Regions from separate parts of the Peribacillus sp. NPDC096447 genome, predicted to be linked through region 1. Evidence: predicted binding sites of a transcription regulator. Region 1 holds the regulator's gene; each other region holds the start of a gene.
The links. Region 1 encodes LexA, which represses DNA repair genes until DNA is damaged. Its sites were predicted from a motif close to CGAACATATGTTCG; they were not measured.
Positions count from the first base shown of each region.

Region 2: a site for LexA is predicted at 2,219-2,232, ahead of ACIQZD_RS23325 (YolD-like family protein). Genes of this name have one in related genera too.
Region 3: a site for LexA is predicted at 3,659-3,672, ahead of uvrB (excinuclease ABC subunit UvrB). Genes of this name have one in related genera too.

Region 1 is NZ_JBIWEV010000003.1:516,666-521,820, reverse strand. Features, by position in the region: gene ACIQZD_RS13780 (esterase/lipase family protein) at 1-778, shown strand, start outside; gene ACIQZD_RS13775 (hypothetical protein) at 1,090-1,377, opposite strand; gene ACIQZD_RS13770 (glucosaminidase domain-containing protein) at 1,738-2,352, shown strand; gene lexA (transcriptional repressor LexA) at 2,578-3,201, opposite strand; gene yneA (cell division suppressor protein YneA) at 3,357-3,668, shown strand; gene ACIQZD_RS13755 (YneB family resolvase-like protein) at 3,688-4,344, shown strand; gene ACIQZD_RS13750 (DUF896 domain-containing protein) at 4,410-4,643, shown strand; gene tkt (transketolase) at 4,866-5,155, shown strand, end outside.
Region 2 is NZ_JBIWEV010000009.1:45,708-50,862, forward strand. Features, by position in the region: gene ACIQZD_RS23310 (hypothetical protein) at 199-612, shown strand; gene ACIQZD_RS23315 (hypothetical protein) at 841-1,236, shown strand; gene ACIQZD_RS23320 (DinB family protein) at 1,635-2,144, shown strand; gene ACIQZD_RS23325 (YolD-like family protein) at 2,265-2,609, shown strand; gene ACIQZD_RS23330 (hypothetical protein) at 2,666-2,932, shown strand; gene ACIQZD_RS23335 (hypothetical protein) at 3,463-3,645, shown strand; gene ACIQZD_RS23340 (DUF5131 family protein) at 3,953-4,675, opposite strand; gene ACIQZD_RS23345 (three-Cys-motif partner protein TcmP) at 4,744-5,155, opposite strand, start outside.
Region 3 is NZ_JBIWEV010000004.1:266,079-271,233, forward strand. Features, by position in the region: gene uvrA (excinuclease ABC subunit UvrA) at 1-1,535, opposite strand, end outside; gene uvrB (excinuclease ABC subunit UvrB) at 1,542-3,527, opposite strand; gene ACIQZD_RS15705 (CsbA family protein) at 3,746-3,976, opposite strand; gene ACIQZD_RS15710 (catalase) at 4,168-5,155, opposite strand, start outside.

The DNA of each region.
Region 1 (5,155 bases):
TCCCAACTTTGATCACGACAATATACGAGTCGGCTCAGCAGTATTTTCAAGAATTGAACCATATTTAAGAAGCACTTCCACCGCTGGGATCCCTGAATATAATATCAATTATAAAGAACGGGTTGAAGATGATGTCATTACCACCGCACTCGCTCAAACCGTTCTGGGTGATGTCCTGAAACAAAATGTCTGGATCGAACAAAGCTTCCATGTAAATGAAGCAGCCCCAGGCAATATAAACATATATACAGCCTCAAATGATGTCAAGGTTGAATTGATTTCTCCGTCCAATAAAAAGTATTCACCTTCCTTAAAGGTTCATTCAGCCAAAAATGAAACTTCCTTTTTTAATGGTGTAACCATCCAATCATTCAATAGAAACAACCTTGAAATTGGTGATTGGAAAGTGCGAATGAAGACTAAATCGCCAAAAGACGCCTACCTGTTCACAGCACAATTTAACGAAAAGAATCCCATTACATTAAGTATGGCCGGTAAAGTTAAGCAAAAAGATGCAAAATTTTTAATAAAGAACCCAATGAATGATAAAAAAAGGCCAATCAGCACAACATTTTCGGTTCATCTAATAGATGAAACCGGTAATGAAATTAGTGAAAAAAGCTCAATTAAGGCAATGGATACAGAAAATTTTACTGGCACCCTTCCAGAAGTACCTAAGTCAGGTGTTTATAATGTAACAATAGATGTCAAGGAAAAAAATGTGTATGGTATTGAAAGAACCCGGACGCTGATTCGTTCGGTCTATATTGAGAAATAGTGAAATGCCTTCTCTTCTTTGAGAGGGTATCAGACTGTAGACAAATTTCTGAGTTTGCCTCAAGTCTTTTCTTTTAAAAAAGATCCAGTCGATTGCAGAAAATCCGCTTCCTTTCCGCCGACTGTCTGCCAAGCCTGCTCGGCTAGTCAGGAGTGTAAAAAACATAAAGGATAACTTACTTTTCCCGACAAATTGATCCCTTCTCTTAATTGAGAAGGGGTTTTTTGGATGTGTGTAATGGGATGTTAACATGGGTTTTAGTGTTTAATAAAAAGATTGCTGAATTGCAGCGAGAGACAACCTGTATAGGTTTAATCCGTCTTTTTATAGGATTCTCTATAAGACAAAATACCAGTTTTGAGTGCAGCATAATTGCCTATGCTTGCATAGCCATAAAACCAGCCCATGAAAATTCCTGAAACCAAGTGATGACGATGACTGATGAAAATGGAAATGAACAAGCCAAGACCCAAAGCGATGGCAGGGATGAATTTTGGATGAATATGAAACATGACCTTAATAAGTTGAGTAAGAATCATGATGGTAGGAATGGCTATCACTGCATCCCAAAAGTTTGTATGGATGGTTGGGTAGTCCATGATTTCACCACCTTGAAATGAAGTTTTCAAAATTAATTTTTGTTTTTCATCAAGGTTTTATACAATGATTACAAATTTAAAATGAATTAATAAAAGTTATAGACAAGTTTTGTAGATTTCCAGTGTTCAATTTAAAAAGCCGTCAATCCATTTAATTATATGGATTGGCGGCTTTTCCTGGTTGGTGGGGAAATGGATAAATAATACGCGGAGCGAGCCATAATCTATAATAAAAACAATTAGCCAAACATCAGAACCTTTTGTGCGGGACTTGCTGTAACCTTTTTCATAGATGAGAATACGATAAGAATGAAGATAAACAGTGAAAAATAAAGTAATACCATTTAATGGGAGGTTCTAATGAGCAAGGAAACATTTATTAAGGAAATTGCTCCCTATGCCCAGAAAATTCAACAGGAGTTTAAAATATTACCTTCTGTTGTCATTGCACAAGCTTGTTTGGAGAGTGGATATGGGACAAGTTTATTAGCAAGCAAAGGAAAAAATATATTCGGTACAAAAGGTGACTTCAAGGGTGAGTCTATCATTATTCAGACAATGGAATATGTCAATGGTGTGCCCGTTCAAGTATGGAACAAATTCAGAAAATACCCATCTTGGGAAGAAAGTCTTCGAGATCTTGCCAATTTATATGTAAAGGGGACTTCATGGAATAGAAGTCTTTATACAGCTGTCATTGGAGAAAAAGATTACAGAAAAGCACTCAAAGCAATATTCGATGCGGGGTACGCCTCGGATCCCAAATATATTGAAAAACTGGTGAACCTTATCGAAACAAGCGGTTTAACAAAATATGATGCAAGCATTGAAGAGGTTTATCATATTGTCCAAAAAGGGGATACCGTCTCTGCGCTTGCAAAAGCATACGGTTCTACACAAGTGCAGATTCAACAGTGGAATGGCTTGGTTGATCTTAATCTCATTAAAGTGAACCAAAGATTACGAGTGAAGTGAATTTTAACTGGGAGCGGTAGTTTAAGCTCTCTTTTTTATTGTAATCAGATTGTTACCAAAGTAAATATTAGGAAATAGTATAACTTCCATCCGTAATAAAGGATGTTTAAATTCCCATGAAAACCTGATTCTATTAAAAAATATATCAATATCTACTCTTCCATATGCATATTGAGAGAATTCGGGACATAAATTAAACAAACAAAAAAAGCGCGGTTAGCGCTTTTAGTGTATTTGTCTATATAAGCCTATTACTTTTCCAAGTATCGAAACATCTCGTAAAATAATTGGTTCCATATTCGAGTTCTCAGGCTGAAGCCTTATGTAATCCGGTTCCTTAAAGAATCGTTTTACAGTGGCTTCATCATCTTCCGTCATGGCCACGACGATATCTCCATTATTGGCATTGCTTTGTTGTTTCACGATGACATAATCCCCATCATGAATTCCTGCTTCGATCATACTTTCACCCATGATTTCCAGCATGAATACATGGTCATCATGTGGAACCATGCTTTCGGGAAGCGGAAAGTATTCTTCTATGTTCTCAATGGCCGTTATCGGCATTCCCGCTGTTACTTTTCCAAGTAACGGCACGTTCACGACATTGACTTTGGGAATATTGTTCGCTTCCTCCAAATTCATTATTTCAATGGCCCTTGGCTTGGTTGGGTCACGTCTAATCAGGCCTTTGCTTTCAAGGCGTGATAAATGTCCGTGTACTGTTGAACTTGAAGCAAGTCCCACTGCTTCGCCAATCTCCCGTACGGAAGGTGGATACCCTTTTTGGCGGACCTCTTCTTTAATGAAATCAAGAATATCTTGCTGCCGTTTTGATAGTTTAGTCATTTGTGCACCTCTTCCCCAATGTTCTTTGCTACATTATAGCATGGCCCCCAACTCTATACAAACATAAGTTCGAATTTTGTTGTTGACTGAAACAAACGTTCGTATTATAATTTGACCATAACATACGAACGAACATTCGCTTTGGAGGGATATTTATGAAAAATTTATACAAAAATTATATTTATACGATTCTATTAGCGGGATCAGTATTCATCTTTTCAATTTTATTCTCTTGTACATTGAACAATGATCCAAAAAAGAATTTCCTTTCTATAGAAGTAAGTGAAGGTGATACCCTATGGGGAATCGCCGAAGAATATGAAGAAGCAAATTTGACAAAAAAAGAATTCATTGGTTGGATAGAAGAGCATAATGGAGTCAGGGCGGATACAATTAAACCTGGTCAAGTCATCGTCATACCGGTTAAAGGGGAAGAAATTGTCCAGAATTTGGCCAGTGAGCAGTAAGTAGTGAAGGTAGGGTATTATGAAGGCGGTAATCTATTGTAGGGTCAGCACAGAAAAAGAGTCACAGGAAACATCATTGGCAAGGCAGGAAGATGAGTTAGTCAAATTGGCAGAAAAGATGGATGTTGAAGTCATTTCCATAATAAAAGAACAGGCAAGTGGTTATGAGTTGAATCGGGATGGCATTTTTGACATGCTCGAACTATTTAAAACTAAAGAAGCTGAAATACTATTAATCCAGGATGAAACAAGGCTGGGAAGAGGGAATGCCAAAATAGCCCTTTTCCATGTCATCCTTAAAGAAGATGTGAAAATTTATACGCTCTCTCATGACGGGGAGCTTGAGTTATCGGATTCGGATGCCATGGTCATCCAGATAGTCGGTATTGTAGAAGAATACCAAAGGAAACTACATAATCTTAAAATAAAGCGCGGGATGATAAGAGCCGTTGAAAAAGGGTACCGTCCTCAAAAAAACCTTCAGAATCAAAGGAATTCCACTGGAAGGGACCGTATGGAAATTCCTATTGAAGAAATTATTAAACTTCGGGCCAATGGATTGACATTTGCAGAAATCGCAGCCACTTTAAGGGGCTTTGGATACAATGTTTCCAAGGCTACTGTGAACAGGCGTTTTCTCGAACATCAACTGAATAAAAAGGAAAGTCAATCTTAGAACTTGTAATTTCGCTTTTTTTTTAATACCATGACAATATCCGGAGATTATGAAGGAGCGAAATTATGTTATCAAAAGAAAAAATAGCCCGTATTAATGAACTTTCTAAAAAGGCAAAGACTGAAGGTTTGACGGAAGTTGAGGCGAAAGAGCAAACCCAATTGAGAAGTGAGTATTTGGAAACATTCAGAAAGTCCATGACCGATACGTTGGAGCATGTGAAAGTCGTTGATCCAGAAGGTAATGACGTAACTCCTCAAAAGATAAAAAATATAAAAGAAAAAAGAAACTTACATTAATGCTTGAATTCCACTCATGGAACGAGGATCCTATTAGCATTTAGGAGTAAAAAGGGAGTGCATGCATGTATGTATTCTCCTATTTAGTTTAATCTAAATAGGGGCTTCTCTTATTTCTAGAAAATTTTAATATTGAGGCAGTAAATAGTGATTTTAGTTGTGATATTATGCTTGTCACTATAATATAAAGAGGTACATTACAGGAAGGGATGTTTTTACAATATGTTAGATAAATTAGATGCACTTTCTATCAATACGATTCGTACATTATCAATTGATGCAATTGAAAAGGCTAATTCCGGCCATCCAGGTATGCCAATGGGTGCAGCGCCGATGGCGTATAAACTATGGACCGAATATATGAACCATAACCCAAAAAATCCAGATTGGTTTAATAGAGATCGCTTTGTTCTTTCAGCTGGACATGGTTCTATGCTGTTATACAGCCTTCTTCATCTATCGGGCTATGGCTTATCTATCGATGATTTGAAAAGCTTCCGTCAATGGGGCAG
Region 2 (5,155 bases), on a different contig from region 1:
TTTCTTTATTCTTATAGGTGTTTAATTTACAATAAAGTCGTACCGATTTGAAAAAAGTTTAACCGTTATTCTTATGGAACTATAGGGGCAGGTTAGTTCAACAAGTATTGTGTATTCGAAATGTGCAATAAAGAATTTTATGGATAGAACCTATTTTCTTGTGAAAAATAAGATAATAATTCACAAGGAGACTTTATAATGAAAAAAATAGTCTTAATCTTTCTTATCCTTTTCATCTCTTCTAGTAGTGCTACTGAAGCAAAAAACACAATTGAAACAATTCCTCAAAACAAGCCACCTTCCATTATGGAATTAGCTTTTTTAAGATATCTTGGTGGAACCATTCTTGAAGTTATGGAAAAACACGGTGATCGTCAATTATTCACATTTAATAGAATTGAAAAAATTTCAAGAGATATTCAAAATGATACATATGATGTGTCATTACATGTAATTGGATATGAGGGACCCGGCAACCCACCATTTAAGTTAATTCAAATGACTATTCGTATACCAGGAGAAAAATATACTAAATATAGTGTGATTGCATACAAACATCGGTATATTAATGACAAAGAATTGAATGAGCTAACTAAATATGTTGCTGATTAAATTAGGTTTCATAATTTCGCAGTTTGTGCCAACTCTACAATAAGCCTTAATGAACTAACGGGTGCGTTAGCTGAAGATCAGAGCTGTCTTTAATGCAGCTTTTTCTTTTAAGAAACTAAAGAGGCAGGATAGATAAAGTAGGCTATTCAACTTTTTAAAAATAAGGGACATAAAATAGATAGAACCCCACACAATAAATAAGAACTAATATAAAAGAGGGGTTTTAAAATGGTGTTGAAGGTAACTTTGAAAAGAGTACTTCTTTTAAGTGCAGTATTTTTAACTTTTTCACAAAGTGTTCAAGCAGAAGAAAATAATAATCAAGAAGGGAAAGTAATTTATCAACTCCACTATGATTATGAACCAATCTATAATTTGCTAAAAGTTAATAAGAAGGAATATGACCAATACTGGAAAGAGGGTCTTTCTATTGCTGAAATGGCAAAGAAACAGGGTATTTCAAGAAGAGATGTGGAAAGCTATTTTATAAGTTTACACTATAAAGAAATGCAAAAGTGGAGAAAAAAAGGTGCCCTTTCAGAATTTGATTATTTCGACCTTGTCTATAGGTTAAAAGAACATGAAATCGAGGAGTTTATTGATCGCAATCCAAATAATCCTTAATCAACTAACGGGTGCGTTAGTTCATTAAGGATCACAAAAATAATCAAGAAGATTAAAAAAATAAGTTGTGTTCGAAAAAGGGGAGGGTATATATATTGCCTTCCCCTTTGTGTTTACAGATAAATTTATATGACTGTATATAATGTACTCGATTTTGTATCTCAAAACAGTTAGAGATTGAATTGGTGCGGTTTTGAGTGGATTAATAACTCTATGTACTCAAATTCATGTCCCCAATGTACTTATCTTTGTGTCTTCGTACAATTATTGGAAGGAAAGTTTTATCCTTTCGCGAATTCATTATACATGCCGAAATTACGAAATTTGCAAAAAAATCGCGGTAGAGCATTGGAAAGAGCATTTTAATTTTCTATAACTCCATAGAGAGGTGATTACGCATGAATCAAAGACCGTCAGAAGAAGAATATGCCGGGGACTTCGGAGAGTATATCCGGTTGGTGCCGGATGGCAACATCATCGACATTCTGCTCGCCCAGGAAAAGCAAATGACCGAGCTGCTGGCATCGTTGACCGAAAGCAATGGCGCGTATCGGTATGCGGAAGGAAAATGGACGCTGAAAGAAGTCGTGGGCCACATCGCAGACGGAGAACGCGTCATGACCTACCGCCTGCTCCGGTTCGCAAGAGGGGACCAGACGCCTCTGTCCGGTTTCGACCAGGAATTGTTCATGCCTCCTTTCGGAAGCTGGACAACCGCGCAATTGGCCGAAGACTACCGGGCCGTACGGCAATCGACGATCACACTTCTGCGCGGGTTACCGGCGGAGGCGTGGTCCCGCAAAGGCACAGCCAACAACGCAAGCATTACGGCGCGTGCCCTCGCGTACGGCATCGCAGGACACGAGATTCATCACATGGGGGTCATCCGAAATCGGTATTTGAGTTAGTTGTCCGGAAGATCGGGACGGAAGCTGCGCGGAAAACGCGGCTTCCGTTCTTTCATTTTTTCCTCCTTCCTACAGGAACACTAGTTCGTATATAATAAATGAAAAGGAGGGATCCTTCTAATGGGTACAATTCGTGATAGAGGAATCATTAAATGGAAAGCAGCATTGATGTTACCAGAACATAAAGCATTACAAAAAAGAAAGGATAAGGACGATTATTTCTTAAATAAAAAACCTGTCCTAGATGAATACCAGGTTGAAGAATTTGAAAACAATATTCATTATGCAATGGAATATCATTTACCGATAAGCTTTAGATTGTATAACGAGGGAGATCCAATTGAACTGCATGGATTCTGTGTGTATATTGATCCTGTCACGATAGAGTTAAGTATTCAGAAGAAAGATAGTTCCTACAAGAAAATTAAATTTAATGAAATTATTAGTGTGATCGTTGAGGATTAAAAAAAGCCCTTTTAAAATTCAGGAAGGAAAAGGCACAGAGATTTAGGAGTATATAAATGGAAATTCAGATTGAGGTTCAATTGTTTGCGAACGGTGCTAAGTTCTTACAGTCCGGAAGTTGTTCAGTAATAACAACTGACTTTAGAAAAGAACCGGAATGGACTGCTGCTATATCAGCTTATGAGTGGATACAAAAGATAAAAAACTCTGTTCGCTATCCAAACGACTTTCAAATTGTTAGTGTTGTTTACAACGGAGAAAATGACATTACAGATTTAGTAAGAAAAGTACACCCTATAATAAAGGATAATTTACCTTTTTAAAATTAATCAATTAAAAATATAATTTAGGGACTACAACTGCGTTTTAAGGTGGAGTTAAGACAATATGGTCAAGTAATTTAACTGACTGTTACAGTGGATTAGTGTGTAACTATATTAGTATTCCAGTAAATACTTGCAAGTGGGCCAAAAAAACCGCATAATGTAATTAACATTAATATTAATATTAACATAAAAAAAAAGCTTAAGGTGTTGGCGCACCTTAAGCCAGTATACTTATACTACAAGTCCGATTATGGAAACTATTACTGATAGCAGTGCACAGACTGCAACTACAGTATCTTTATCCATTTGCTCACCACCATTTCGAAAAAGTCTATCCACTTCCGGCAAAGTGAATAGGCTTTTTTGTTTATTAATCTATTATATCTAATACACTATAAAACTGAAACTAGTAAAGTGGTGAATTTATACAATTATTTCAGGTCACAGGTGAAAAATGTGCAATTAATATGCCTATTGATCAATATCTTCAGGTAAAATATAGAAAAACATTAAATTGGGGGATGTAAATGAAAATTTTATCAAAATTATCGTTAATCCTTATCTGTTCGTATTTTTTGATTCCTGCATCCGAAGATTGGATGACTTGGAAACCATCCGTTTACATTTTTGATGAAAATGGAAAATTAGTGGATAAATTAGAAGATACACCTAAACATCCTCCAATTAATTTGGCAGATTTTTTTCCTTAATGAATCTCTTTAGAGATTCTTTTTTTAATTTGTTTAGAATCTGGAATATTCTAAAATGTGTTCTTTTAATGACCGTCAGAAGAAAACTAAAAGGAATGGGGCTAAAATATAGAGAAAGTTTAAGCGGCTCAGCTAACCAGGTCTGGATGGTTTTGTATGTCCAGTGATACTTTATACAACTACCGGGTGCGTTATAAAGACAAAAGGGTATGTACCCTCTTTTATTATTAAGGTTTTTTATAATTTAGGTTTTGATAATTGAATTAGTAATAGAGGCACACCAAATGGATAAAATGAAATCCTTACTTTAATAAGCAAGGATTTCATTTGGGTATTCATCATATGTTCTATTATCTAATTCTCTACCATACCGATGTTTCTGAACGCCTCCCCATTGTTTAAAGAAAAATGCTACCTTTTGAGTTTGGCATTGGTCACGGATTGATCTAACCCAATCTGCTTCCATTGGTCTTGCACCTGGGCCAGACTCCCCACCAACTATGACCCAATGGATTCTGGTTAAATTAAGGTCATCAAGTGGACCAAGTAAAGGTTCGCAAGATAGAAACCTAACTTTTGCAGGCACTTGTTTTAAAAGTTCAATCCTATTAATAACTTTTACGTTCTCAACACTAGTTCCCATCCAAATATTAGGGGTGAAGTTTAACCGATCAGAAAGGTCTACAGCTCTTTCAGGCCGTTTAGTTAAAACTTGATAGGAGTGTTGGGGTGTCTCATTCATGGTCTTGAATACCTGTTGAATAAATTCAGAAGGTATCTGCTCATGAAATAAATCTGACATTGAGTTAACAAAAATTTTTTTAGGTTTAACCCACTTTTTAGGCGCATCTATTAAATCATGGTGAAGTGTCACATTAAATTCATTTTCATATCTAGGGTTACCCATCGCATGTAGGCGTTTTGCCATTCTTTCTGCATAGCAGTGTTTACAACCATCTGAAACCTTGTTGCAACCAGTGACAGGGTTCCAAGTTGCTTCAGTCCACTCAATACTTGAATTACCAGCCATTTTATCCCTCCTAGGCATAGTATACATTAATACTACAGCATTGGGAAGTTTTTACAAGAACAAACGTTCTATTTTAAAAAGGTGATCTTTACTTTATCGCCCATTGTTTTTAATCCATTCCTATTTGGCCTTTTTATAGCTGGAGGGTCAGCAATAATATAACCTTCATCTTCTAATCTCCTTAGAGCTTCTTTAAAGTTAGCAGAAGTAAAAGGGGTACCTACTTGGTGATGGTCAAAAATCTGTTTAACAGTCAATGTTTTTCCTTTAAATATACTTATTAACTCTTTTCCTAAGCTATCTAGCGGTCTCTCATATTGTGCTAAGAGAGATAATTGAACATTCTGATATTTCTCTATGTGTTTTACAGGTATGTAAGAAAAACTAGCCACACCATCATCCTTCATAGTACTTTCATTAACCATGATATCCTTCATAATGGTATAGCCAAGTGTATGCTTTGAGACGAAGATTAAATAA
Region 3 (5,155 bases), on a different contig from region 1:
AAAATATATAGGACTCCGGTCAATCGGGAACCGATCTGCGTTGCCAATCTTATACGCTGCGCTTCACCGCCTGATAATGTTCCCGCTGCCCTGCTCAACGTCAAATATTCCAAACCTACATTAGCCAGGAAACCGAGCCGCTCACGAATTTCACGTAAAATCAATCTCGCAATTGCAGCTTCTTTTTCAGTCAAATCAAGCTCATCGAAAAATACTAACGCATCCTCCACTGATAAAGCTGTCGTTTCACTTATATGGACCCCTTGAATGAGCACGGAAAGACTCTCTTTTTTCAATCGATGACCCTTACAGGTTGGACAGTGATGTTCTGACATGTATTTCTGCATTTGCTCACGAATAAAGTCAGAACTCGTCTCCTTGAAGCGCCTTTCGATGTTTCTTAAAACTCCTTCAAAAGGAATATATCCTTCTTGCACTCTTCCAAAATCATTTTTATAACGGAAATATATCTTATCTTTACCTGAACCAAGCAAGACCTTATCCATCTTCTCTTCCGGTAAATCTTTAACGGGCACATCCATATCTATCCCATAATGGTTGGCCACCGCTTCAAGGAGCTGAGGATAATATTGAGAACTCGTCGGCTCCCATGGCGCAATTGCATGTTGACGGAGACTTAATTCGTTATTCGGGATGACCAGATCACGGTCCACCTCAAGCCTTGCCCCCAAGCCATCACAATCCGGGCAGGCCCCAAACGGGCTATTGAAGGAAAACATTCTAGGCTCTAACTCTTCAATCGAAAATCCGCAGTATGGACAAGCATGATGTTCACTGAACAGCAGCTCTTCCTCACCCATGACGTCAATGATGACTTTGCCTTCGCCAAGCTGCAAAGCACTTTCCAATGAATCTGCAAGCCTGGCCATGATACCCTCTTTAATGACGATCCGGTCTATGATGACTTCAATCGAATGTTTTTTATTTTTTTCGAGAGTAATCTCATCGCTGAGGTCATGCATTTCCCCGTTCACACGAATGCGGACATATCCTTGTTTCTTAACTTCCTCCAAAACTTTCGCATGTGTACCTTTTCTGCCTGAGACAAGCGGTGCCAATACCTGAAGCTTGGTTCGTTCAGGGTAATCAAGAATGCGGTCCACCATTTGCTCAATCGTTTGTGAGGTGATTTCAATATTATGGATTGGACAGGTCGGCCTGCCGACCCGTGCAAATAACAGCCTTAAATAATCATAGATCTCCGTAACAGTCCCTACGGTTGAACGAGGATTTCGACTGGTCGTTTTCTGGTCTATGGAAATGGCTGGTGACAAACCTTCAATCGCATCGACATCCGGTTTATCCACTTGGCCCAAGAATTGACGAGCATAAGCGGACAGTGATTCTACATAACGTCTTTGCCCTTCTGCATAAATCGTATCAAAAGCCAAGGAAGACTTTCCAGATCCGGATAATCCGGTCAGCACAACAAGTTTGTCTCTCGGTATCGTGATATCAATATTCTTTAAATTGTTGGCCCTGGCGCCTTTTATCACAATTTTATCCATTGCCATGTTTCGTCACCCTTCCGCTTTTAACTCTAGTAATAAATCACGCAGCTCGGCAGCTCGCTCGAAGTCCAGTGCCTTTGCCGCTTCCTTCATTTCTTTTTCCATGCTTGCCATCACTTTTAAACGCTCTTTTTTAGGAAGCTTCGCGAGGCTTGGTGCAAGGTCTTCCTTATACTCTTCGCCTTCTTCGGCTACATGAGTCGCCCTTATGGAGTCGCGGATATCCTTTTGAATGGTTTGAGGCATTATTCCATGCTCTTTATTATAATTTTCCTGGATTTCACGGCGCCGCCTCGTTTCATTGATGGCAAGTTCCATCGAATTCGTGATGCGGTCTGCATACATGATGACGTGGCCGTTGGAATTACGGGCTGCACGGCCCATCGTTTGAATAAGCGAACGTTCCGAGCGAAGGAACCCTTCTTTATCTGCATCCAGAATGGTCACTAACGACACTTCCGGAATATCGAGGCCTTCCCTTAAAAGATTGATTCCAACAAGAACATCATATTTGCCCATTCGAAGTTCCCGGATGATTTCTATCCTTTCCAAGGTCTTCACTTCCGAATGAAGATATTGAACCTTGATGCCGATTTCCTTTAAATAATCAGTTAAATCCTCAGACATCTTTTTCGTCAAGGTCGTTATGAGCACACGCTCGTTCTTTTTGACGCGCTCCTGTATTTCACCGATCAAGTCATCTATTTGCCCTTCAATCGGCCGCACTTCCACCGTCGGATCCAGCAATCCGGTAGGACGGATGATCTGCTGAACCATTTCCGGCGTATGTTCGAGTTCATATGGTCCCGGAGTTGCCGAAACGAATATGGATTGATGGACCTTTTTTTCAAATTCCTCAAATCTTAGCGGGCGGTTGTCTTTCGCAGACGGCAGACGGAAGCCATGATCGACGAGCACTTGCTTACGCGCCTGATCTCCATTGAACATTCCGCGGATTTGCGAGAGGGTTACGTGTGATTCATCCACGACCAATAGGAAATCCTCTGGAAAGTAATCCATTAAAGTGTATGGTGTCGCACCTGAGGGACGAAGCGTCAAATGGCGGGAATAGTTCTCGATCCCTGAACAAAAGCCCATTTCCCGCATCATTTCCAGATCATAACGGGTCCGCTGCTCCAAGCGCTGCGCTTCAAGGAGTTTTTCATCTTCCCTTAATTCCTTCAATCGCTCTTCCAGTTCCGTTTCGATATTTTGAATGGCTATCCGCATTTTCTCTTCGCGGGTTACGAAGTGGGAAGCCGGGAAAATGGCGATATGATCTCGTTCACCGGTAATTTCGCCAGTCAGGGCATCGACTTCACGAATACGGTCAATCTCATCCCCGAAAAACTCGACCCGTACGCAATGTTCATCACGTGAGGCGGGGAAAATTTCGACCACGTCGCCGCGAACGCGGAAGGTCCCCCGTTGGAAAGCAATATCATTACGTTCATATTGAATATCCACGAGTCTGTGCAGCAAGGCATTCCGGTCTATCTCCATGCCTGTTCGGAGGGAAACAACCATCTCCCGGTACTCTTCAGGAGAACCAAGTCCATATATGCATGAAACACTGGCAATGATGATGACATCTTTCCTTTCGAACAAAGACGAGGTTGCCGAGTGACGCAGTTTATCGATTTCATCATTGATGCTTGCATCTTTTTCGATGAATGTATCCGTGGATGGAACATAAGCCTCTGGCTGGTAGTAATCATAATAGCTAACGAAGTACTCAACGGCATTATTAGGGAAGAACTCTTTGAACTCACTGTAAAGCTGCCCTGCCAACGTTTTATTGTGGGCAATGACAAGAGTCGGTTTATTGATTCTTTGAATCACATTGGAAACGGTGAACGTTTTCCCTGTCCCCGTTGCCCCCAATAACGTCTGCATTTCCTTGCCTTCCTTAATCCCTTCGACCAGCATTTCAATTGCTGCCGGCTGATCTCCTTGAGGAGAGTATTTTGAGACTAACTCAAACTTATCCTTCACCAAGCATAGCCTCCTATTGAAATATTTTTATATGAAAACGGGACATGCCTATATCCCTTCTATTTATTCCGGTTTGATAAAGCATATATACACATTCTACCACAATAGCCTTAAAACAAACCAGCAATAAGCGAACATCCATTCTATTTTTGTTTTATGGACTTCATGATGTGATGAGGGGGATGACAAGATTGGGTACAAAAAAAGCACCTTTTGTGTCAGGCGCTCTTGGATGTACGTTTCATCATTCTTTTTGATAACCAAAATCCCACTGTAAGGGATAAGGCATCGACGATGATCAATAAGTTTGTATGCGTATAACCTTTATATGCGGAAGCTGTAATCAAGGCAACAGTTAAAACAAGGCCCACGACATTGTTATAGGTGACTCTTGAAAATAGCATGACAAGTAGACAAGGAAGGAAAAGGGCAGAAAGAATTTTAATCATTTTTTCATCTCCTTTATAAGAGAAAAATAGAGTAGTTTCAGTTTAAATGATTATCAAGTTTTTTGCCAATCAATTTCCCACTTGGTTTTCAAGGCATCATCAGAACAACAATCCACACATCCATCAATTATGCCCATTAAAAAAAAGAGGCAAACCCCTTTAAAGGGAAGTTTGCCTCTTTTTTAGTCCAATCAATATGGATCCGCTTCATGTCCTTTACTAACGGCGTCCTCAGGGTTATCCGTCCCACCAAGTGGTTTTGAAGATTCCGTATGTTCAGAAGCCGAGGCCAGTCCCTCTTTCAATCTGCGGCCATACTCTTCATCGGCCTCTTCGGCAAGTGCTATCATTTTTTCCTGAATGCGCTTGTCAGCAGGAGCCAATGCCGCCACTAAATTGGAAATTAAATCGTCCTTTTCCCAATCCTCGAATTCACGGAATGTTTCACCGGCCTGTTTCGTATTGTTTTGGCGATCGATTGTCTCACGAACAAGTTTCCCTTCCACCATAGGTGTATACTCCTTGCCCGTCTGCTTGGCTTCTTTCAAGCCGCCGACAGTTGATGGTTCGTAGTTGATGTGGGGGCTTTGGCTGCCTCTGCCAACTTCATATTGCATCTGTCCGCCAGTCTGATTCGTGGCTGTTCGTTTCTTCGGAGCATTGATCGGCAATTGAAGATAATTCGCTCCAACACGGTGACGTTGTGTATCGGAATAAGAGAATGTACGTCCCTGTAACATCTTGTCATCAGAAAAGTCCAGTCCATCCACTAGGACACCTGTGCCGAATGCAACCTGTTCGACTTCAGTGAAATAGTCTTCAGGGTTTTTATTCAATACCATCGTTCCGACATGCAGCCAAGGGAACTCATCTTTCGGCCAGATCTTCGTATCATCCAGCGGATCAAAATCCAACTCAGGGTGATCATCATCACTCATGATCTGTACGTTGAGATCCCATTCAGGATAGTCCCCGCGTTCGATCGCTTCATATAGATCCTGTGTGGCATGATTGAAATTCGTAGCTTGAATTTCATTTGCCTCTTGTTGTGTCAGGTTCTTGATCCCTTGTTTCGGTTCCCAATGATACTTGACAAGCACTGCTTTCCCTTCCTCATTCACCCATTTATAAGTATTGACCCCTGACCCCTGCATCATGCGGTAGTTAGCTGGTATGCCC